Regions from separate parts of the Lysinibacillus sp. PWR01 genome, predicted to be linked through region 1. Evidence: riboswitches for the same ligand, from Rfam matches in the RefSeq annotation. Region 1 holds a riboswitch; the other holds the start of a gene.

What was found. A riboswitch is a leader RNA that binds a small molecule or an ion and turns the genes downstream of it on or off. The one in region 1 is predicted to bind FMN.
Region 2: another riboswitch for FMN. It lies ahead of ACEVFT_RS09220 (ECF transporter S component); the one in region 1 lies ahead of ribE (riboflavin synthase).

What each region holds. Positions count from the first base shown of each region.
Region 1 covers NZ_JBHERJ010000016.1:48,025-59,629, reverse strand. The annotation lists gene ACEVFT_RS02140 (YibE/F family protein) at 1-329, opposite strand, end outside; gene ACEVFT_RS02135 (YibE/F family protein) at 326-1,450, opposite strand; FMN riboswitch at 1,671-1,796, shown strand; FMN riboswitch at 1,913-2,038, shown strand; gene ribE (riboflavin synthase) at 2,265-2,903, shown strand; gene ribB (3,4-dihydroxy-2-butanone-4-phosphate synthase) at 2,930-3,559, shown strand; gene ribH (6,7-dimethyl-8-ribityllumazine synthase) at 3,575-4,042, shown strand; gene ACEVFT_RS02115 (spore germination protein) at 4,197-5,648, shown strand; gene ACEVFT_RS02110 (ATP-binding protein) at 5,960-7,267, shown strand; gene ACEVFT_RS02105 (histidine phosphatase family protein) at 7,366-7,914, shown strand; gene ACEVFT_RS02100 (GNAT family N-acetyltransferase) at 7,928-8,773, shown strand; gene ACEVFT_RS02095 (TldD/PmbA family protein) at 8,959-10,302, opposite strand; gene ACEVFT_RS02090 (TldD/PmbA family protein) at 10,306-11,605, opposite strand, start outside.
Region 2 covers NZ_JBHERJ010000047.1:357,001-368,605, reverse strand. The annotation lists gene ACEVFT_RS09225 (sodium-dependent transporter) at 22-1,368, opposite strand; gene ACEVFT_RS09220 (ECF transporter S component) at 1,610-2,197, opposite strand; FMN riboswitch at 2,416-2,602, opposite strand; gene ACEVFT_RS09215 (RNA polymerase subunit sigma) at 2,740-4,026, opposite strand; gene sigX (RNA polymerase sigma factor SigX) at 4,023-4,556, opposite strand; gene ACEVFT_RS09205 (ATP-binding protein) at 4,635-6,410, opposite strand; gene ACEVFT_RS09200 (response regulator transcription factor) at 6,403-7,119, opposite strand; gene ccsB (c-type cytochrome biogenesis protein CcsB) at 7,235-8,416, opposite strand; gene resB (cytochrome c biogenesis protein ResB) at 8,413-10,089, opposite strand; gene resA (thiol-disulfide oxidoreductase ResA) at 10,096-10,635, opposite strand; gene ACEVFT_RS09180 (pseudouridine synthase) at 10,938-11,605, opposite strand, start outside.

The sequences.
Region 1 (11,605 bases):
TCTTCACCAAACCCTTGGATCATCGATTTTTCTGTAATAAAGGTAATAAATAGCAGTAACACAACAATCGTCACCATCGTCGCGATAAAGGCTGTAATGGTTTTACTGTTTGTTTTATTGATATAGAAAAGGCTAATACAACTAATGACCGTACAGGCTATAAACGTCAAGATAATGGGGCTATTTTTAGGGTTTGTCATTAAAAAGATGGTGATAAAGAGTACACCAAAGTTTAGAAATAAAGAAAGAAATGAGCGGACACCCTGCTTACCACCTACTATCACCATCAACGCAAATAAAATAACTGCTAATAAGACGATAACATTCATTCTTGAACCCTCTTTCGATTAATGAAAAATATAGCAGTATACTGACTAATAGGAATCGTGAGGACAACACCAATCCCCCCTGCTAAGGCACGGGCTAATTCTAAAGAAAGATTCAAGGACAATGTGAGTCCTAATGTGGAAGAATTTTTCAAATAGAGAATAATCATAGGTATGGAGCCGCAAAGGTAGGCAAAGAATAAAATACTTGTAATCGTACCCATGATATCTTTACCAATTTCATGCCCTGAAGTTTTAAGTGCCTTCACAGAAATAGAAGGGTCTTGTTCATATAAAGCAAATATGGAGGAAGCCATCGTAATAGAGACGTCCATGACAGCCCCAAGTGAGCCAATAAATAAACCTGCCATAAAGACTGTGCGATAGGGCCGTGTTAAAAATTGCATTTCTTCATAACGAAGACCATTTTCACCTGTCAACCACATCACAATTGAGCTAATGATAAGTGCTATAATGGTTCCTAAAAGTGTGGACACAATGGCTACATACGTTTTTGTATTCAATCCGCTAATAAGTAGGAGCGAAATAATGGTAAATAACAGGGCACAAATACCACTAACGAATAACAGACTTACGCCCCCATGTGTAACATAAAGATCTAATGCAAATGATAAGATCAAGGCATTGACAACCAAACTAATGATAGAAAACAAGCCCTGTCTTTTGCCTATAATGAGTAAGGCAAAAATAAAAATCCACGCAATCATGATCATGGTTTGATCACGTTTTAAATCGAGGATGGTACCTGTTAACCCTGATTGTGTTGCGTGATTATCTATGGTGACAAAGATTTCATTGCCTACATGGTATTTTTGATCAAAAGCACCAGAAGAAGAATAGTCATTCATCAAATGAATGGATTGCCCCTTATACTGTCCATTTTTGATCATGGCCGTAATTTCCTGTGTAAACAATTCATCCTCATTCTCATACATATCTGTCATCGGTTCCGATTCTGTGACGTTCACCTGTATTACTTCCGCTATCGGTCGATCATAAAATTGTTCATTATGATGGACGAAAACAATTGAAATTCCACAACAGAGTGCTAATAAGGCATAGAAAACACCTTGCTTAAACGGTATATTTTTTAAAAATGTCAAGGAAATGACCTCCAAACTGTTAGACTGAATAGTCACCTGTAAAGGAACGTTTTTTTGATTGAGAAGTTTCACAAACAAGTTAAATGTCATCATTTTAATAATTTCTTTTACATTTATCAAGTCACGTCAGAGCTGCTTAAAATTTATATGACGAAAAAAATTTAAAAAGAAGGATGGATAATATAATAAAATAGTGTTATCGTAAGACTAGCTAAATAAAAGTATCCTTCGGGGTAGGGTGAAATTCCCGATCGGCGGTGATGAAGCAATTCAAAGTCCGTGAGCGCAAGCTGATTTGGTGCAAATCCAAAACCGACAGTGACAGTCTGGATGGGAGAAGGGTAAAAATGCGAGCTTTTTAAATTGATTCTAATTTAGAAGGTTTATTTGACTATGCATTTATTACGCCACTTCCCAATCATCTTTTGGGAAGTTTTTTTATTTAGCTACAATCGAATAGAAGATGTTCTTCGGGGTAGGGTGAAATTCCCAATCGGCGGTGATGAAGCAATTCAAAGTCCGTGAGCGCAAGCTGATTTGGTGCAAATCCAAAACCGACAGTGATAGTCTGGATGGGAGAAGAACAAATGAGATGACAGTCTATGGAAAAAATCGTTTTCAAGTAGGCTTATTTGTTGATGTCTTATACTCCCAAAACCCCTTTGATGAAAGGGGTTTTTATTTTTTTATTTATTGTTAATTAGTGAAGGGAGAAGGATAAAACACAAAAACAGGTGGATAGAATTTCAGAAATGACGGATAAAACTTCAAAAGTGAAGGATAGAAGTGCTAATAAAGTAGAGTAGGTGATGAAATGTTTACAGGGCTTGTAGAGGATATTGGTGTCGTAAAAGCTATGCAAAGCGATTGGGACAGTATGAAAATTACGGTTCAATCAGCCATGATAGCGGAGGATGTCAGGCTTGGCGACAGTATAGCAGTCAATGGTGTTTGTTTAACGGTGACACATTTTACTGATCAGCAGCTTACAATGGATGTTATGCCTGAAACAGTCAAAGCAACAAATTTACAGCAGCTGGCACTTGGTGATTCTGTTAATTTGGAGCGTGCCATGCCTGCCAATGGACGATTTGGCGGTCATTTTGTTGCTGGTCATGTTGATGGAGTCGGTAAAATTTTGCGCATACGTCCAGTAGCAAATGCCGTTTATATGGATATTGAAATGTCAGAAGAACTAACAAGCTTTTGTATTCCGAAGGGTTCCATAACTATTGATGGCACAAGCTTAACCCTTTTTCATGTTGAAGCGAATCGTGTCACGATTTCACTCATTCCTCATACTTACAAAGAAACCGTTTTAGGTATGAAGAGGGTTGGAGCAATCGTTAATATCGAAACAGATTTAGTTGGTAAATATATTTTACAGCAACTAAAAAAAGGGCAAGTAACGCCAACAATTACGAGAGATTATTTAGCACAACATGGTTTTTAAAATAACAGAATGAGGAGATGATAATCGTGCTACATACAATTGAAGAAGCCATTGAGGATTTAAAGCAAGGCAACATGATTGTGGTGGTCGATGATGAGGATCGGGAAAATGAAGGAGATCTGTTGGCACTCGCTGAATTCATCACACCTGCAACGATCAACTTTATGGCAACCTATGGTAGAGGTTTAATCTGTACACCGATTTCGCAACAGATCGCACAAAAGCTAGATTTACATCCGATGGTTCAGCGCAATACGGATAACCATCAAACCGCATTTACGGTGAGTATTGACCATGAAGATACAACGACAGGGATTAGCGCCTTTGAGCGTGCATTGACAATACAGAAAATGATAGAAAAGCAAGCTAAGCCGACTGATTTTCGTCGACCAGGTCATATTTTTCCGCTGATTGCGAAGGAGCATGGTGTGTTAGAACGGAGAGGGCATACTGAAGCGACAGTTGATTTGGCGAAGCTTTGTCATAGTATACCAGCAGGTGTTATTTGTGAAATTATGGGGGATGATGGGCAAATGCTTCGTTTTGAGGAACTGACAAAGTTCGCGGCACATCATGGCTTAAAAATGATATCAATAGAAGCATTGGTTGTTTATCGTAATCAGTTATCCACAAATGAAAATAAAATTTCTATTTAAAAAGGAGCAAGAACAATGGGTCAAACATTTGAAGCACAATTAATTGGAACGGATTTAAAAATTGCAGTAGTTGTAGGTCGTTTTAATGAGTTCATTACAAGCAAATTATTGGATGGAGCAATGGATGGTTTAACACGCCATGGGGTTGATCCCGCATCTATTGATGTCGCATGGGTTCCAGGGGCTTTTGAAGTTCCTTTTATTGCGAAACAACTGGCAGAAACAAAGAAATATGATGCCATTATTGGTTTAGGTACCGTTATTCGTGGCTCTACAACTCATTATGACTATGTTTGTAATGAATCAGCAAAAGGCATTGCCAATGTATCGTTAACAACGAATGTACCTGTTATTTTCGGTATTGTCACGACTGAAAACATTGAACAGGCGATTGAAAGAGCAGGCACGAAATCTGGTAATAAAGGCTATGATGCTGCAATGTCTGCGATTGAGATGGCGAATCTAAAGAAAATGATTGGATGAGGATAATTTGAATAACTCGTCACAACATTTGTTTCTTTGAATATTTTGAACAACCGTGGGAAAAATATGCTTAAGTGTATTTATTGAAGGTGATTGTTTTCATAAATGTACTAATCTTGAGCTGGCTCAGTAGGAGATGAGAAGTATTTCATCAATGGAACAAATGATCAATTTGAAAATGTTGAAATCACTATTTCAACGCTCTGCTGATGTGATTTTCCAACAATATAATTTTCAGCAATATACAGTACATTTGATAACTTGTGATGCAATGGTCAATGAGCAAATACTTCAAACTGTGGTTGTTCAACGTGTTCAATCTTTGTTAAGCAAAGTCTCTGAGGACATGTTAGAGGAAGAAATCGAACAGCATTTACACATACCCTATTTACAAAAGATTTCATCGAAAGAGGATGCAGTGACAAGAGTCTATAAAGGCCATGTCTTATTGTATTTTGAAGAAAATCAGTTACTTTATTCTAGCGATATTTCAAAAAGACCAAATCGAGAGCCTGGGGAAACAACACTAGAACTAGTGGTCAAAGGACCTAGAGATGACTTTATTGAAGATGTTTTTATTAATATTGCTTTATTAAGAAAACGATTACCCACTAATTCTTTTAGTGTTGAGACATTAGAAATTGGCAAGCGTTCTAAAACAACAGTAGCCATCCTTTATATGGAAGACATTGTGAATTTAAATATGCTGGAACAAATTCGACTTCAATTACAAAAAATCGATACGGATATTGTTATCAATGGTGATTTGTTAATGGAAACAATCGAAAAGACAGCAACCATCCTTCCAAGACATGATTATACAGGAAGACCTGATTTTGCTTTGCAGTCATTAATTAATGGGCGAATATTAATAATGATTGATGGCGTATCCTATGCTTTAATTACGCCTACAAATATTATGCTACTCTTTAAATCGGCAGAGGATAATGAATATCCAATCATTGTCAGTTCACTGGAGCGATTACTTCGAATTGTAGGGATATTAATTAGTATGCTATTACCAGGTTTGTGGCTTGCGTTGACGACTTATCATCAAGAGCAGCTTCCTTTTATTCTTCTTGCAACGGTTGTTGAGTCGAGAACAGGGCTACCTTTTCCAACGATTCTTGAAATATTAATGATGCTATTTATGTTTGAATTGTTTCGGGAAGCCAACTTGCGTCTACCAAGTGCAATCAGTGGCTCAATCAGTGTTGTGGGAGGATTAATTATTGGTGATGCTGCCATTAAAGCAGGTGTTACAAGTCCTTCGATGATTGTTGTGATTGCCATTTCAAGTATTGCTGCTTTTACACTGGTCAATCAATCCTTTGTGACGGCTATGAGTATTTTTCGATTAATCATTATTATGGCTTCTGCGTTTTTTGGTTTATTTGGTTTCTTTATTTCAGTCTTTTTCATACTGCTATATACGGCTAATATGCAAGTCTTAGGAGTGCCCTATATAAACTTTAGTGCAGACTTTGAAAAGGGCAGTCTTCGAAAGTCATTATTGCGCCCCTCTCCAAAGAGCTATACGAAACGACCTTCGTTTTTAAAGCCACAGGATCAAACACGTACTTCGGATAAGAAGAAGCAAATGTAAGAGAAGATCAGGTATTGTCGGTACCTGATCTTTTTTGTGACCTTTGCTTTAGTGGCCTTTTTCATTTTCCATTTAAATAGGAAATGAGACATAAAACGCTATTACTTACCTTTTTAGTTTACTTTCTTGTCAAGGATTATTAAACTATTGGTTACGGTGTGTAATTTTAGGAATGAATAAAATAAAAATTGATTTTGTGTTTTAATTTATGTAGGATATACAAGCAATGTTTGCTTTACAAACAAAAAATAGAGTTAATTATAATATAATAATATTCTAGAATATTTATAGATGAGGAAGTACCGTTTTTTATGAAAAATAGAAAAATAAAACTAATATTAATTCTATCAACGATTTTATTATGTTTGTTTACAAGTTTAAACATCTTTACATCCTATGTAAAAATAAAAAAGACCGTTGAAGAGTCGATTGCCAATCAAAGTTTAGAGGCAGCCCATTCTATTGCTGCATCCATTGATACGGATGCATATCAGCAATTTTTGAATAATCCACAGGAAAATGATTATTATTGGAAAGTAAGAAGTTATTTAAATGATGCAAGAATAAAATTAGGGGCACTATTTGTTTACACCTTAAAGGTGGACAATCCTGAAGTATCAATAGCCATGATTACGGGGATGCCAAAAGAAATGAAAGAGGGCTTTGGAATTGGGGTGATTTGTACTGTTCCTGCAAAGCAAGTTAAAAAAGCCTATAACGGTGAAACCTATGTCACAGAGGTAATTCATGATTCTGTACATGGGTCTTATTTGTCGGTTGGTGCACCCATCAAAGATGACAATGGGAAAATTATCGGGTATTTAGGCATTGACATCAGTGCAGATACGCTAAATGGTATTAAGGGTAAAGTCATTGAAGACAACTTATTTAATTTTATTTTTAATGGTGTGCTTATTTTAATTGTCATCGGTTCTTTTTTATTTTTACAAAGATGGTATCAAAAAGAGGTAGCGAAGGAAGTTGGAGCTACAGAGGACACGTACCTAGCAGAAATCAAAACATTGATTACTTCGGTGTCGTCCCTTCGTCATGATTTTACGAATCATATTCAAGTGTTACATGGTTTATTACAATTAGAAAAAACAGATCAGGCTAAACAATATTTATCTTCACTATCGAAAGAAGTGCAAGCGATTAAATCATTAAAATTAAATATTGATCATCCAGGTTTATCCATATTATTGCAAACGAAGAAATTAACGGCTCAAAATCATAATATCGATATGGATTTTACTATTTCTCAAGATGACTTTAATAAGATTAAAACTACAGATTTAATCAAGATTCTATCTAATTTAATTGATAATGCGATTGATGCTGCTGTTGAATTACCTGAGGAACAACGTAAAATTAAAATTTGCTGTTCAGCAGATGAGGCACAGTATGAATTTAAAATTACTAATACAGGGCCAAATATTGCGAATTCTGATCAAATATTTAAGCAAGGATTTTCAACGAAAAAACATGAGAATGGTAGATTAAGAGGCCAAGGCTTATTTATTGTGAAAGAAATTGTTGCTAAATATAATGGTCATATTTCAATTGATTCATCAAAACATTTAGAAACGACTGCCATTGTCCATCTTCCAATAAAATAAAAGAAAAAGCTTTCTACAAGAAATTGTAGGGAGCTTTTTTCTATGTATAGAACATACATTACAAAGTAGAAAGTGATATGATGAAGGAGATGAAGAAAATGGAAAAGGCTCTCCTGGCGTTATTGAGAAAGGGTGGGCTCACTTTATATGCAAGGCATGGGACTGCAACTGTCGGTGTCGATCAAGCCTATGGTACATTGCACAGTTGTCGAAATCAACGAAATTTGTCCGATCATGGCCGTAGAGAGGCTATGTATTATGGTCAAATGCTACGCTATTGGCAAATTCCCATCCTTTCCACCATTACTACTAGCCCTTTCTGTCGGACGATTGAAACAGCTCGACTGGCATTTCCAACTAACAATGTGCAAATTGACCCCTTTTTGTTTGAAATCTTTATGTTAGGTGGCAATCTTGCTAGTGTTGAGCAAACTCGCATATTAACGACTCTTACATCAATGTTGGAGATCATACCACCACAGGGCATAAATAGAGTAATCAGTGGTCATAGCTTTCCAAGAGACGTGGGGCTTGGTGTCATTTCGAATATGGGGACGGTTGTCATAAAACCGAGGGGTCTAGGACAAGGTTATGAGATTGTGAGAAAACTAACCTTAGAACATTTAGCAACATTAGATTCCATTTGAAAAGAGGGGAAATATGAAGATTAAAACAGTTGCACAATGTACATTAGAGGAAGTATTGAAAGCATGGAACAAAGGCTTTGAAGGCTATTTTGTTGAAATCAATATGACAGCAGAAATGTTTTTACAGCGACTAGTGGGCGAGGGGCTATCTCCTGAGCATTCCATCGTCGTTTTCGACCAAAATGAACCGATTGCCATTGTTATGAATGGCTTTCGTACCATCGATGGCAAAAAAATTGCTTGGAATGGGGGGACAGGTATTTCCCCAGCGTATCGTGGTAAGGGAGTCTCGCGCCTATTAATGGAGGAAACCTTAGCCATCTATAAACAGGAAAACGTAGAAATGGGTACGCTGGAAGCGATTAAGGAAAACCAGATAGCCATTGCTTTATATGAAAAATATGGCTATGTAATTACTCATCACTTACTATTTTTAAGTGGCGAGTATGAAGTAAAAACAGAATCTACAGCCGCTCTTCATATAGCAACCATTCGCCCTGAGCAGCTAGCACATCTATCATTTTATCAGGAAGATGTTCCTTGGCAGTGTAGCTGGCAGAGTGTGAAGCAGGGAGAAGCCAAGGTGTTTTATAACGATAACAAGGAAGCACTGGGCTATATGCTATACAAAACCGTGTGGAATAAACTTGGTGAGGTGGAGCGTATTCTACTTTACCAATTGGTAATACTTGAAGAAGGTAATGTAGATTTACTTCCACAGTTTTTAGCAAGTATTACAACAGATAAAGTCCACTTGACAACAGTGAACTTCTTAGCCAGCAACCCAGCAACGAACTATTTATTAAAGCATGGACTTAAGGTGACGACAGAGCAGGTACAGATGATAAAGCGATTCTAAGCAGGTTATCCTTTACGTTGCTGTAACGGTTTTATTATCAGGTATTAGCTTTGACGCTGTCCAGCTACTTAAAATTATTGTTTATGACTGTAGGTGGATTGACGATATACTTATTAAATAAAAAATTGATTTATCCAAATAAAATGAGCGAGCTTCCGATTAAAGAGAGGCTCGCTTTTCTACTATTAATCAACAGTTACAGCTAGTTCTTTAACAATGAATGATGGTGAACCATGACCGCTTGGTAAAAAATAAAGATCGGAGCTAATGGCTTCTATATCTTTAAGTAAGCTAAAGAAATTACCCGCAATGGTCATTTGCTTCACGGGTGAGGCAATTTTGCCGTCTTGAATATGGAATCCTTGTGCAGCAACAGAGAAGTCACCTGAAATACTATTCGTACCAGAATGAAGCCCTGATAAATTGGTTACGAGTACTCCTTCTGATAAAGAGGCGATTAATGTGTCCTGTGTATCTTGGCTAGGTGCAATATAAATGTTTTGAGGAGCAATGGACAACGTCTCTTTATAGGATTCTCTTTTTGCATGGCCTGTTGTTTCACAGCCATCTTTAGTAGCTGTTTTCCGATTATGCAAAAGGGTTTGTAATGTCCCATCAGCAATAATGGCTTGATGTTTTGTCGCAACGCCTTCACCATCAAAGTTCCCACCAGATAGCGCATCTGGATGATAAGGAGCATTGAGAAGTGTGACCCCTTCAGAGGCGACTCGCTGCCCCACCTTTCCTTTTAACAATGACTGATTCTTTTGTGCATTTTCGGCAGAAAAAATAGGCATAAAGGTACTAAGTAGTGCAGCTGCCGCATCATGCCGAAGAAGGATAGGGTATTTGCTAGAAGGGATGGACTGTTCACCTAAGTTGGCAAGTGCCTCCTCAGCAACTTTCTTGGCAATAGCATTTACATCAAGTGCATGGAAATCTCTCGTTGTTTTTAAATATTCACCTGATTTTAACTCGTCTCCTTCTTTGACCACAGTTGAAAGATAGAGGATTAAGCCATTTTCCTTATGTGATAAAGATAAGTTTTTACTATTCGCTAAAGTCCGCTCCGTTGAATAGTATTGGAGTATACAATAATCGAGCGTAACAATGCGAGGATCATATGCTCGTATCTTCTGTTCTATGGCACGTAGGATATCGATTTTTTCAGGAATACTAACTGCTTCTAACGATTCATTGTAAAAAGAGTGCTCAGCATATTCCGGGCTGCCTTCAAAAATGGAGAGGTCTTCATATTCATCTAGTACATCTGCGTTGGCTTTTACATGGTCAATTAAAAAAGAGATGGAATCATCATCTACTTTTTCCGTATAAGCATAGCCCATCTTGCCATTATAGAGACCTCGAAGACTAAGACCTCCATCCTCAGAAGTTTCGTAGCTATCTAATTCACCCTCATACAGTGTACATTGGAAAGAAGTTTTCTGTTCATAATAGACTTCTGCTTCCGTTAGTCCAGCCAGTGCTGCTTGTTGTAAAAGTTTATTTTGGAACTGTGTGATACTCATAGTTTATTCCCCCTTTGTTCCACCAACAGTTATTTCACTTACGCGAATCATCGGCTGTCCGACATTGACAGGAAGGCTACCACTAAGTGATCCACACATGCCTGCTCCATGAGCGAGATTATTACCAACTTGATCCACTAACTGCAATGTCTTGGCTCCATTGCCAATGAGCGTAGCGCCACGCACAGGACGATCTATTTTGCCATCTTTGACGATATAGGCTTCCATCACTGCAAAATTATAATCACCAGTGGTAGGGGAAACTTGTCCTCCACCCATATATTTTGCATAAATGCCATACTCCGTAGAGGCAATTATATCTGCTGGGGTAGATGTTCCCGGTGCGATGTAAGTATTGGTCATACGTGAGGTCGGATTAAATCGATAAGATTGGCGACGTGAAGAGCCTGTTGGCTGAGCATTCATGCGTCGAGCATTAAACTTATCAATTAAGTAGCCCTTTAATATGCCATTTTCAATTAAAATATTTCTTCTTGTTTTTTCTCCTTCATCATCAATGTTTAGCGAACCCCATTCATTCGGAAGTGTGCCATCATCAATATATGTAACGATTTCAGGAGCCACTCTTTCACCAATACGATTGGCAAAGACAGAATTGTTTTTAGCAACAGCCGTAGCTTCTAAGCCATGACCGCAAGCTTCATGGAAAATGACACCACCAAATTCGTTATCAATAATGACAGGGAATTTACCACTTGGACATTCATCTGCATGAAGCATCGTCACAGCAATACGTGCAGCCTCTCCTGCATAGTGGTTTAGATCTAGTTGCTCAATAAATTCAAAGCCTGCATGTGCACCAGGTCCATAAAAGCCTGTTTGGATTTCGTTGCCTTCTGTGGCAGTCGCTTGTATGCTGAGTCTACTGTGAACACGTGTATCCTCTACAAATTTGCCTTCAGAATTAGCAATTAGTATGTTTTGTTGTTCGTCTAAATAGCGAACCCTTGCTTGGCTAATACGAGAATCATAATTTCGTGCTATGGAGTCTGCTTGACGCATAATAGCTATTTTACTTGCGTGCTCCACTGTATTGGGCATACGGAGGATTTGATGAATAGGTGGGATGATTTCCTTATGAAGTGGGTGAATGGTACCCGATGCGTCACCTTTAATCGCTAATGCTGCTCTTTTGGCTGCTGCAAGTAAACCTTCCTCTGAAAAGTCATTGGTATAGGTATAAATACTTTGAAATCCTGAAAAAATCCGGATGCCGATACCGAAATCACGGCCAGCTATACTTTGTTCAATTTTTCCACTTTGTAATAGGAATTCATTGGTG
Region 2 (11,605 bases), on a different contig from region 1:
TAGATGGAATACACCTTTTCTTTAATATTGCAGTAGCATATTAACAAACACGACAAGAATGATAATCGGTACGACAACTAACATTAACATACGATATGACGAATAATAGCCTTGTCCCATTTGACTACCCATTAACAACTCTCTTTTCACAAATTCTTTATCCACTACATGGGCAATAAAGATAGCAATGAATAAATTTCCTAATGGAAGCATGATGTTTGACACTAGAAAATCAGTTGCATCAAAAATACTTTTCTCAAAAATCGTTACATCCGATAAAACACTAGAAGAAAGTGCTGCTGGAATAGCTGCAATAAATACGACTATACCAAGTAAAAGTGTCCACATTGGACGGGATTTCTGACTATGTTCCATAAATGCCGCGACAATAATTTCATATAAACTAAATGATGACGTTAATGTAGCAAATAAAAATAGTAATAAAAACATCGCTAAAAATACTTCACCGAATGGCATTTGACTGAAAGCTGTTGGTAGCACCATAAATAGCAAACCTGGACCCGCTGCTGGCTCTAAATCAAAGGCGAACACAACAGGGAAAATCGCTAATCCTGCTAAAAATGAAACTAGCACAGTTAACAGCACAACAGAACCTGCTGAATTGGGCAGACTTACATCTTTTTTTAGATAGGAACTATATGTAACAAGACAAGAGAATCCTACTGCTAACCCAAAGAACGATTGCCCCAGCGCTTCTAATAATGCCTTTCCAGTAATATTCGAGAAATCAGGCCATAAGAAGAATTTTACGCCCTCCATTGCCCCATCCAATGTAACAGCGCGCACAACAAGGACAATGAACATTATAAAGAGTAGCGGCATCATCCATTTATTGGCCTTTTCGATCCCATTTTGTACACCTAACGAAATCACAAGTACATTGGCTAATGTAAACAACACTAAACCAACTAGCGTAATCCAAGGCGTACCTATAATTTTTCCAAATAGCTCAGCTGGATCTACTGCTGGATCGATTACAGCGCCAGCAACACCGAGCCCGCTATAAATAAAGATCCAACCTCCAACTACACTATAAAAAGTTAATAATAAAAAACAACCTAGTACACCCATTCGACCAATCCAAGCCCAGCCTGGCTTTGTCGGAGCGATTTTTTTATATGCCGTTACAGCCTCCGATTGTGTACCACGTCCCAAAACATACTCGGACAATAGCATTGGTAACCCTATTAATAAGGTAAATAACACAAAGATTAGGAAAAACGCTCCTCCACCACTTTGTCCCGTTACATAGGGTAGTTTCCAAATTGCCCCTAGTCCAATTGCAGCACCCGCTGATGCTAGAATAAATCCTAATTTACTAGACCACTGTCCCTTTTGTTCACTCATCTCTTCAAACTCCTCAAACATTCTAAACTCTTCCCTATTTTACATGAAAATATAGCTTTCGACTAGGTCATAATGATAAAGTACTAGATAGCTAGCTTACTCCATTACTTTTTTCTATGTTTATCCGTTAGTTTTGCCTTTCTATCCGTTCCTTTTAGTAATTTATCCGTTACACCTTAAACCCTATCCATCATTTCTTCAACAAAAAACCTCGGGTATATTCACCCGAGGTTAGCGTATATTATTTTGATATATAGATAGAACGCTGACGGTCGATCCATTTGCGCATTGTAGTAAATAAAAACGCCATAATAGCCGTTAATAAAATACCTTTCACAATGTTAAATGGTAAAATCCCAGCGACAATCATTTTATAAAGTGAGTCACCTACAACAGGTTCCATTCCTAAGAAGTATGTGTACATCGGTAAAAATACTACATAGTTTAAAATACTCATGCCTACTGCCATTACGACTGTACCTGTTGCTAAACCTCCAACAAGACCAGCAATTGTTTTAAAGCGATTAAAAATAAAGCTTACTGGTAAAATAAATAAAATACCTGTTGTAAAGTTAGCAATATGACCTACTGGCACACCTGTTGGCGTTCCTGAGAAAATCCAATCCAATACATTTTTAAATAACTCTACTAAAATACCAGCTACAGGCCCCATTGTGATGGCTGCTATTAATGCAGGCATATCACTAAAGTCCACTTCCAAAAATGCTGGGAACGGCGGAATTGGGAAATTAAAAAGCATTAATAAAAACGAAATACTGCTCAGCATACCAATCGTAATAAACGATTGAAGTTTAACATTCTTCTTCATAGAAAACTCTCTCCTCTTTGCTGATTCAATCTCGCAAGAAGAAAGGTGACGATCTTTCAATTGTTAGCATGAAAAAACCCTTATGCATGAAAAAGCACAAGGGAGAAAGGCATGACGAATAAGCGTCAATATAAACTATTTTTTGAGCACTGTTTAAAAAGCCCTACAAAAAAGCGCTCGGCTATAGTTCACTTCATAACAATGAATGACGATCGTACCTCCATCTTCTCCCATCCAGACTTTAACTGTCGGCCTTGGAATCACACCAAGTCAGCCATGCAAATAAATTTGCACAGGTCGCGGGCTGAAGAGTGTAGCATAAACCATTCGAGTTAATGAAAAACATTAACGGTTTACCACTCTATTACCGCCGGTCGGGATTTTCACCCTGCCCCGAAGATGAATCATATTATTTTATACTACAACCTTACTATAATTAATTATCAAGAAAAAGTAAATAGTTCTGCTTAAAAAAATCCGATTAGATTTGTATGTATTATAAAAATGGAGCATTCCATGCTACAGGAATGCTCCATTTTTGACTAAGGCATATATTGTTTATTTGGCCCCACAGGCTTTGGCAAATACGTTTTCAAATCGAATCCTTCCCAGCTTTCTTGGACCACATTATCTAAGCGTAATTGTTGGCCAAAGCCAGCGGCAGTTAACATCATGGCCTCAATCAATTGCGTGGCGCGGATTGGCTCCATCGATGCTAAATCTAAGGGGATATCAAATGTAACGACGACACCTTCCGCTTCCTCTTTCACGGTATAAGTCACGTTTTCAGGAACAACTGTTACATAAACATCATCATTTTTGTTTTTCATGAGTGTAAGTGCCTCTGTAACATTTACAAATGTTTGACGGAAATCTGGTGACAGATATTCCGCACCATTACCATCTTGGTATAAATAATAATTAAAATGTTTGGCGTTTGTTAATGACATAGCTTGGCTTGGCTCGCCCTCTTGAGAAAACTCATAAGGTGTGCCATCTTCATTTTGAATCTCCACTTCCGTATATTCAGAATCTGAGAATGTATCTTCCAAAGTTCCTTTGTACTCATTGACGGTAGCTGAAGCAACATCATAGTCATTGTCCTTTGGTAAAACGTGGACAAGCTTGTCTTCCTTCTCCTTCAGTTCACCTTTAAAAGGATGATAATCTGTAAAACCTTTGGCTTCTTCATCAATTTGAGGAGCGTATTTCTCATACATCTGTAAGGTAGAAGGTTTTTCTGTTCCAAAATCAGTTGCTACACGCTCATTTGGTATCACATATGTCATTGGAACACTTTCCGCATCACGTCCTGCTAAACCAATACGGAAAACGACAGCATCTTTCACATCTTCCTCATAGACAGATGACCGTAAAGATAACATGCGCTCATGCTCCGATACAATACTGGATTGAAGCGCTTCATCCTGCGTAGCAGCGTCTTTAGCAGAACGATCTTCCTGTAAAGTAGCGTAATTAGCCGTTTCTGGAGTACTAGCTAGATCTTTTTGGCTAGCGTCATTATTCATGAACATGGAGCCAACGAGTACCGTTAGCGCGAAAACTGCTGCTACACTCGTAAAAATCGGCATTTTTCGGAACTTAGATCGTGATGGTCGTTCATCTTGGCTCAAAGGTTTACTTTCTTGTCGTGCTTCTTCATTCACTATAGGTTGTTGTATCGCTTCTTGAAGGTGACTATTATCCTGCAAGCGAGCATCTGCCATTAACCGATTTAATATTTCTTCTTTTGAACGGTGGTCAGAAAGCTTAGGGGCATTGTTCAATACATATTCAAGCTGTTCATCATCAAATGGCTTATGCGTCATTGCCGTTTCGCCTCCTGTTCTCTAATCGGCTGTAGCTGTTGCCTTAAAAATTTAATGGCTCGATGCTGGGTCGTTTTTACCTTAGCTTCTGTCCAATCTAGTATTTGCGCTGTTTCTGCGATCGATAAGTCCTGAAAATAGCGCATTATAATGACCATTTTTTGGTCGCCTGTACAGTTTTCAAGTGCTGATTCTACCTGCATAAATTCATCACTGGCCTGTAGCATATCTTCCGGTGATGGTGTGGTTGAATGGAGCTGTTCCGTTTCCCAGTCAAAGAAATCATGTGAATGCTTTTGGCGTACAGCTTGCTTTCTAAAATGATCAATCGCTACATTTTTGGCAATAGCAAATAGCCATGTTTTCTCACTACTATTCCCTGCAAATTGATCATATGAGCGCAACACTCGTACATAAACTTCATGTGCTAAATCTTCGGCAAGTGTACGGTTTTTTACTAAATATATTAAAAACTGAAACACGTCTTGGTGATATGCATCGTATAGTCGATGGAACACGGAGTCATTCAAAGCACTCCACCCCCGTTCTATAATATTTGTCGTCTTACATTCATAGAAGTTACAGCCAATTAATAGCAATACATGTTATTAATCGAACGGTAAATAAAACGTGAAGGTCGTACCCTCTTTCAGCACACTGTCTACCATAATATTACCTGAGTGTGCCTTCACAATATTTCTAGCAATGGCTAAGCCGAGACCAGTTCCACCTTTGGAACGGGTACGTGCCTTATCGGCTTTGTAAAAGCGTTCAAAGACATATGGTAAGTCATCCTGAGGAATGCCATGCCCTGTATCTTGAACAGATATTTTAGCAAATGTCGGCTCCTGCTCGATTTTTACAGTCACAGACCCTTCATCTGTATGTCTAAGTGCATTATCGACTAAATTTGTAAGCACTTGTTCAATCCGATCCTCATCAATATTAATCATGGCCTCGTCATTAAATTCACTGTCAAATTGCAGACGAACGTGCTTTTCCTTTGCTACCTGAGCAAATTTTTGTGTAATACGCTCGAATGTCGAATTGATCGGTAATTCATCTTTATAAAGCGTCATATGCCCTGATTCCATGCGTGCCAAATCTAATAGATCTGTCACAAGGCGACCCATTCGCTTCGATTCATCATAAATAATTTTGGTAATCTCATTACGCTCTTCCTGATCCTGAATAAAATCATCGTCCATTAATGCTTCAGAGTAACCTTGTAGCATGGCAATCGGTGTCCGTAGTTCGTGAGAAACATTGGCGATAAAATCGGATCTTAGTTTTTCTAAGCGATGTTGTTCAGTCATATCACGAATAACAGCCACAGCCCCACGTATCATTTCACCACTATAAAGAGGACTAATCGTAAATGTATAGTAGTTGCCATCCATTTCAATTTCCTCTTCTAGTTTATCCTCAAACATCAGCACATGATCAAGCATATGATACAGCTCTGGGGGGATAGGCTTTGCACTTTGCGAGCCTTTATTCACAAACCACTTTTGCATTAAACGTTCTGCTGGTGGGTTACTTAATAATATTGTACGATCACGGTTAAAGGTAATCACTGCATCTGTCATAGATGTCAAAATATTCGAAAGCTGTTCGTTTTCTTGATTGATAACCTCTAAATTGTGCTTTAATTGACGACCCATTTGGTTGAAGGCAACGGCAAGTTGACCAATTTCATCATTTTGCGTTGTAGGCATTTTCGCTTCAAAATTTCCTTTCGCAATTTCAAAAGCCAACTCACGCATTTTTCTTAATGGCGAAGTAATACGTGAAGAAAGGAAAAATGCGAAGAATGTCGTCAGCACAAATGCTATGAAGGCAGCTAAAAAGACAATTTTCGTTGTTTCCTTAGACGTTTTATGTAGCGCATCTGGGCTTTGATAGATGAAGACAGCTCCATGTACTGCATTTTCAACATTTAGGGGGAAACCAAGTACGACATACGATTCCATCTTTTCTTGATCAGTAGAAGAAGGCATCATCATTTCTTTAATAATGGGTTCATCTGATTGAAACACTTCATGAAAAGATTTATTGGCTAAAATAGTATCTTGTATTTCTTTTTTGTTGACACCCTCCTGCATTGCAAAGGATACTTCAACATGGCTTATCGCGATCAATGCATTGGTCCCTGTAGGTAAAATATCTTTTAATAATTCCGAAGTAGATTCTGCTGTTTCATTGTCATCTACTATACTTGCCACTGTTGCAGCTGTCTGACGCAATGAAATTTCTGCTTGCTGCATATGATAATTTTGAAGAAATTCAAGCATTAATACCGTGAAAACAAATAATACAAATGAAACGAGAAGCAATATGGTTACCCATAGCTTCCCGACAACACTATTCCATATTCTATTCATTGACAACCTCAAATTTGTATCCAACGCCCCAAACTGTCACAATCATTTTAGCAGCGTTTTCAGAAACTCGGTTGAGCTTTTCACGTAACCGTTTTACATGTGTATCCACTGTACGTAAATCACCAAAGAAGTCATAATGCCATACTTCTTTTAGTAGTTGTTCACGGTCAAATACTTTGTCTGGCGATTTCGCTAAAAAGTACAGTAATTCATACTCTTTTGGTGTTAAATTGACCTCAATCCCCTCTGCTGTTACACGGTGTGCGTCGTGATCAATCATTAAATGCTGGAACACCACCAAATCTTTTGAAGAGGATGCATTCGTCGTTGGTGAGAAAGCTTGTGAACGGCGTAAAATAGCCTTCACACGTAAAACAACCTCACGAGGACTAAATGGTTTTACAATATAGTCATCTGCGCCAAGCTCAAAGCCTTGTACACGATTCGCTTCTTCGCCTTTTGCAGTTAATAAAATAATCGGTGTTGCTGCGCGTTCTCGAATTTCCGCACACACTTCTAGCCCATCTTTTTCAGGCATCATAATATCAAGTAAAATACAGTGATACTCTTTTTCTAAAGATTTCTCGATCGCTTGTTCACCATTTTCTGCCTCGTCAACAAGGTATCCTTCTCGCTCTAGATACATTTTTAATAAGCGGCGAATACGATCCTCGTCGTCTACTACTAATACTGAAATATTTTCTGACACTTTCACGATCCCTCTCTTCCAATCTTTCTCTACCTTCTATTGTACATGCTGTGACACATATTGAAAAGAAAAGAAAGCCTCTTCGCTACAGCGAAAAGGCTTGTTGTTTCACAGGTTACGCGTAGGAGTGTAAACCTGCAAGGATTAAGTTAACAGCAATTAGGTTGAATAAAATAATTCCGAAACCAATTAATGCTAACCAAGCAGATTTTCGACCTTCCCAGCCTTTTGATAAACGTAAATGCAGGAATGCTGCATAGAATAACCATGTAATAAGAGCCCATACTTCTTTTGGATCCCAACCCCAGAATCGACTCCAAGCAATTTGTGCCCAAATCATCGCAAAGATTAAAGCACCTAGGGAGAATACAGGGAAACCAATCAACACTGAACGATAACCAATTTCATCAAGTAATTGTAAATTGACACGTTTAACTAGTGGTTGGAAAATGGCACTAATTCGACGGCGAGCGATTAAACGAATTAATAAATACAAAATAGATCCTACCATTAATGACCAAAAAACAGTTGTTAATTTTTTAGCATTAATTAATGCTGGCATTTCTACTAATGGTGACATGCCATGTTCTTCAACCACTTCATATTCATTCATACCGAAAATCGGAGGTAAATTGTAAATAATTTTACGAGTAGTTCCTTCTTTATCCACATAATTATAGCTAGACTCATAATCCATAGCACTAAATGTAGATGTTACCGCAACAAACCCAATAACTACTACAAGACAGTACATCACAGCCTCTAACCAAAAACGTTGTTTAGAACGCTTCGTTAAATCTACTACTTTTAATAAGTAAATAAGTCCTGCCACAGCACTAATAGCTAAAATAGATTGCCCTAATGCTGCTGTAATAACATGAATCGTTAACCAATAACTTTGTAACGACGGCACTAATGGACTTACTTCTTTCGGGAACATTGCTGCATAAGCGATAATTAAAAGCGCTACAGGCAATGCCACTAATCCGAGTGCAGTCAAACGATAAATAAAATAAATTAAGATAAACGCGCCGACAATGAACATACCGAAGGCAGTCGTAAATTCAAACATATTACTTACTGGCGCATGTCCAGTATAGATCCAACGCGTAATAAAATAGCCAAGCTGTGATAGGAAACCAATAATGGTAACCACAATGGCAAGCTGGCCCCATTTGCCAGTATTCTTACCAGTAGCATTAGCTTGCTTAATTGAACCACCAAATAATAGTGTCGCAACTAAATAAGCAATAAATGCTACAAATAATAAGTTTCCACTTATATCAATCAAACTCATAAGGTGTTGTCACCTTCCTTTTCTTTAATGCCAACATTTGTGGACTCTTCGCCAGCCTCATCTTTCTCTAACTGATCTGTATACGGAGGCAATGCAGCAAATGTTGTGACAGCATCTAAATCCTTTTTCATGCTGAACATATTTTTATTGACATGGGCAGCCATTAACACACGGCCGTCTGGTTCCACTTGCAGCCATAAACGACGATGATTCCAATAAGAGCCAATCGCAACACCGATCATAAAGATGACACCCCCAACAAACAGAATAGGGATGGTACTATCTTTACGTACCGTAATACCTGACATGTCACGCATTTCTGCACTAGCAAACTTCATTCTGTATTTATTTTCACCAAGTGGTTCTAAAGGAGGTTGCATAATTTCAACAAAGCTTACTTCTCCTTCTGGTGTTTCTGGTGTTGTCATTTTAAATAAAAATGCGGGATTATTTGGAATGGATGTTTTTGTTTGTGGCTCACCATTTTCAAACCCATCAAAATCTGGTGTATACACTAGTATTTGAACGGATGAACCATTGCCTAAATCATATTCTTTTTTAGGGTTTGTTAAATCAATCTCTACCTTACCTAATGATTTCTCCGTCGTCTTATTAATTAATTCAAAATTCATTTGTTTTAATTCATTTAGACGATAATCCATCTGGTAAAGAGCAAAGCCATCTTCTTTCAAAGGGTGGTTTACACGAATGGAATAGTCTTTTACTTTTTCTAGATTTTCCGTATCCCCTGGTAATGCGTCTTTAGGCTGCTTGTACAGTGTAATATCGGTCTGGAAGTTTTTAGCTACTACATTCACACCCTGTTTAACTTGCTCTCCTTGAGGTGTATTATCATGTGTTTCTAAAATAAAGTCACGGTTTTCAATGAAATAACCTTCCATCCCACTGATCGCTCGTGTTTCACCTTCACGCACCCATATCGATTCATCCACATAGAATCCTGGAATTAGACGTAGCATGACCCCACCTAAAAAAATGATGAGACCTACATGGTTTATGTACGGGCCGTAACGAGAGAAGCGTCCTTTTTCAGCTAAGAGAGCGCTACCATCTCGACGAACAGAATACTTCATCTCAGTCATTTTTTGAGCCACTTTATCAAGCGTTTCATCCGCACTCGCCGTCACTTGTCCTTCTGCAACAATGCGCTGACGCTTCATAAAGCTTTCATGTCTTTTAACACGTTGATTCTTTAATGATTTATAAAGCGGAATGCCTCGGTCAAGACTTGCCACAATAATCGATACTGCTAGCATACCAACTAAAATTTGGAACCACCATGAGCTATATAAATCTGAAAGCCCCAACGTATAATAGATTTTTCCGAATGTACCATATACGTCTGCGTAATAAGCTCCTTTCTCCATATCAGAAGCTTTTACGTAAAACTCTTGCGGTAGTAATGTTCCGATTGAAGCAGCAATTAATGTGATAATAATTAAGGATATACCTACTTTAACACTCGAGAAGAAATTCCATATTTTATCGATGAAAGATTTGTTATATGTTTTGGAGCGAATGGCCATACCATCATAGCGCATATCAACAACCTTATTTTGTTTTTCTTCTTCGGTTAAAGGACGACCACATTTCTCACAAAGCTTCGTGCCGTATGGATTACTATGACCACAAGCACAAATGATTTTTTCCATCGTCATTTACTCCTTATCTGGCTTCACTAATTCCATGTACGAAGCAATATTTTCCTCCGTCATTTCACCTGTAATAATTTTGGCTACTTTGCCTTCTGGATCAACTAGCACTGTCGCAGGTAATTGACCTACATTATAAGCAGTCATCACACTTTTTGTTTTGTCGATAACTACAGGAAATGACAACTCATATCGATCGACAAAATTCTGTACTTCAAAATCTGTTTGAGCAATATTGACCGCTAATGTTTGTACACCCTGATCTTTATACTCTTGATACTGATTGTCCATCGCAGGCATTTCCTTCTCACAAGGCTTACACCAAGTTCCCCAGAAGTTTAAAAATACCCCTTGTCCTTTATAATCCGACAATTTATGCTTTTCACCGTTTAAATCTACTAACGTGAAGTCAGGTGCTTTAGAGCCCACTGCTACTAACTCTACTTTCTCCTTTGTTGCTGTTCCATATACTGTGTACCCGATTGCCAATGCTAACACAGCTAAAATGACCGTTCGCAGTACAAGACGTTTTTTCTTTTTCTCCAAGTTAATAAACCCCCTATCAATTACGGCTTGCGTATGCTTTTACATAATGAAGATACAAATAGAACTTTTTCATGCTCTATACGTCTATAAGTATGTAAAAACTTCTTTCACACTGACGTCAACAATACCGAATTAAATGTGTTACAGCTATAGTAGGTGTACTATTCTCACCTATTATAGCAAAATGATACAAAAACACTTAGCTATTAATTATGAATGATTTATGAACGATTTCACCACAAAGAAAGTGTAAACATCCAAATACCTCTTGTGGTATCCACACTTTCTTCTGGCAAATTTCATTAATCCAGCTTTCCTGTCTCTGCTAACACACGTAGTTGCTTGACTTCATGCTTTGTTAATTCACGGTATTCTCCTGGAGAAAGGCCGAATAAATCTAAAAAAGCAAAGCGTTCACGTTTTAATTTGACAACGGGTGTCCCAATCGCTTCGAACATACGACGAACTTGGCGATTACGGCCTTCATGAATCGTGATTTCACAAATGGCTTTGCCAGCTTTTTCGTCAAAGGATGTCATATTTACCTTAGCTGGTGCTGTCTTACCATCCTCTAATTTGATCCCTCGTTGAAGCTTTTTAAGCCCTTCAATTGTTGGCACACCTTTGACACGAGCGATATATGTTTTGTCAATTTTAAACTTCGGATGTGTCAACATATAGGAAAATTCTCCATCATTTGTCAATAGCAATAATCCAGATGTATCATAATCAAGACGACCAACTGGGAAAATACGTTGCGGAATATGATGAAATAAATCTGTGACAGTTTTGCGTCCTTTATCATCTGTTACAGCAGAAATTGTTCCACGTGGTTTGTAAAGTAAGTAATATACCTTATCTTCTTTTTCTAATTTCACACCTTCTACTTCAATTGTATCGGAATTAGATACCTTTGTTCCCAACTCACGAACAACTACACCGTTTACTTTAACTTTGCCTTCTAAAATCA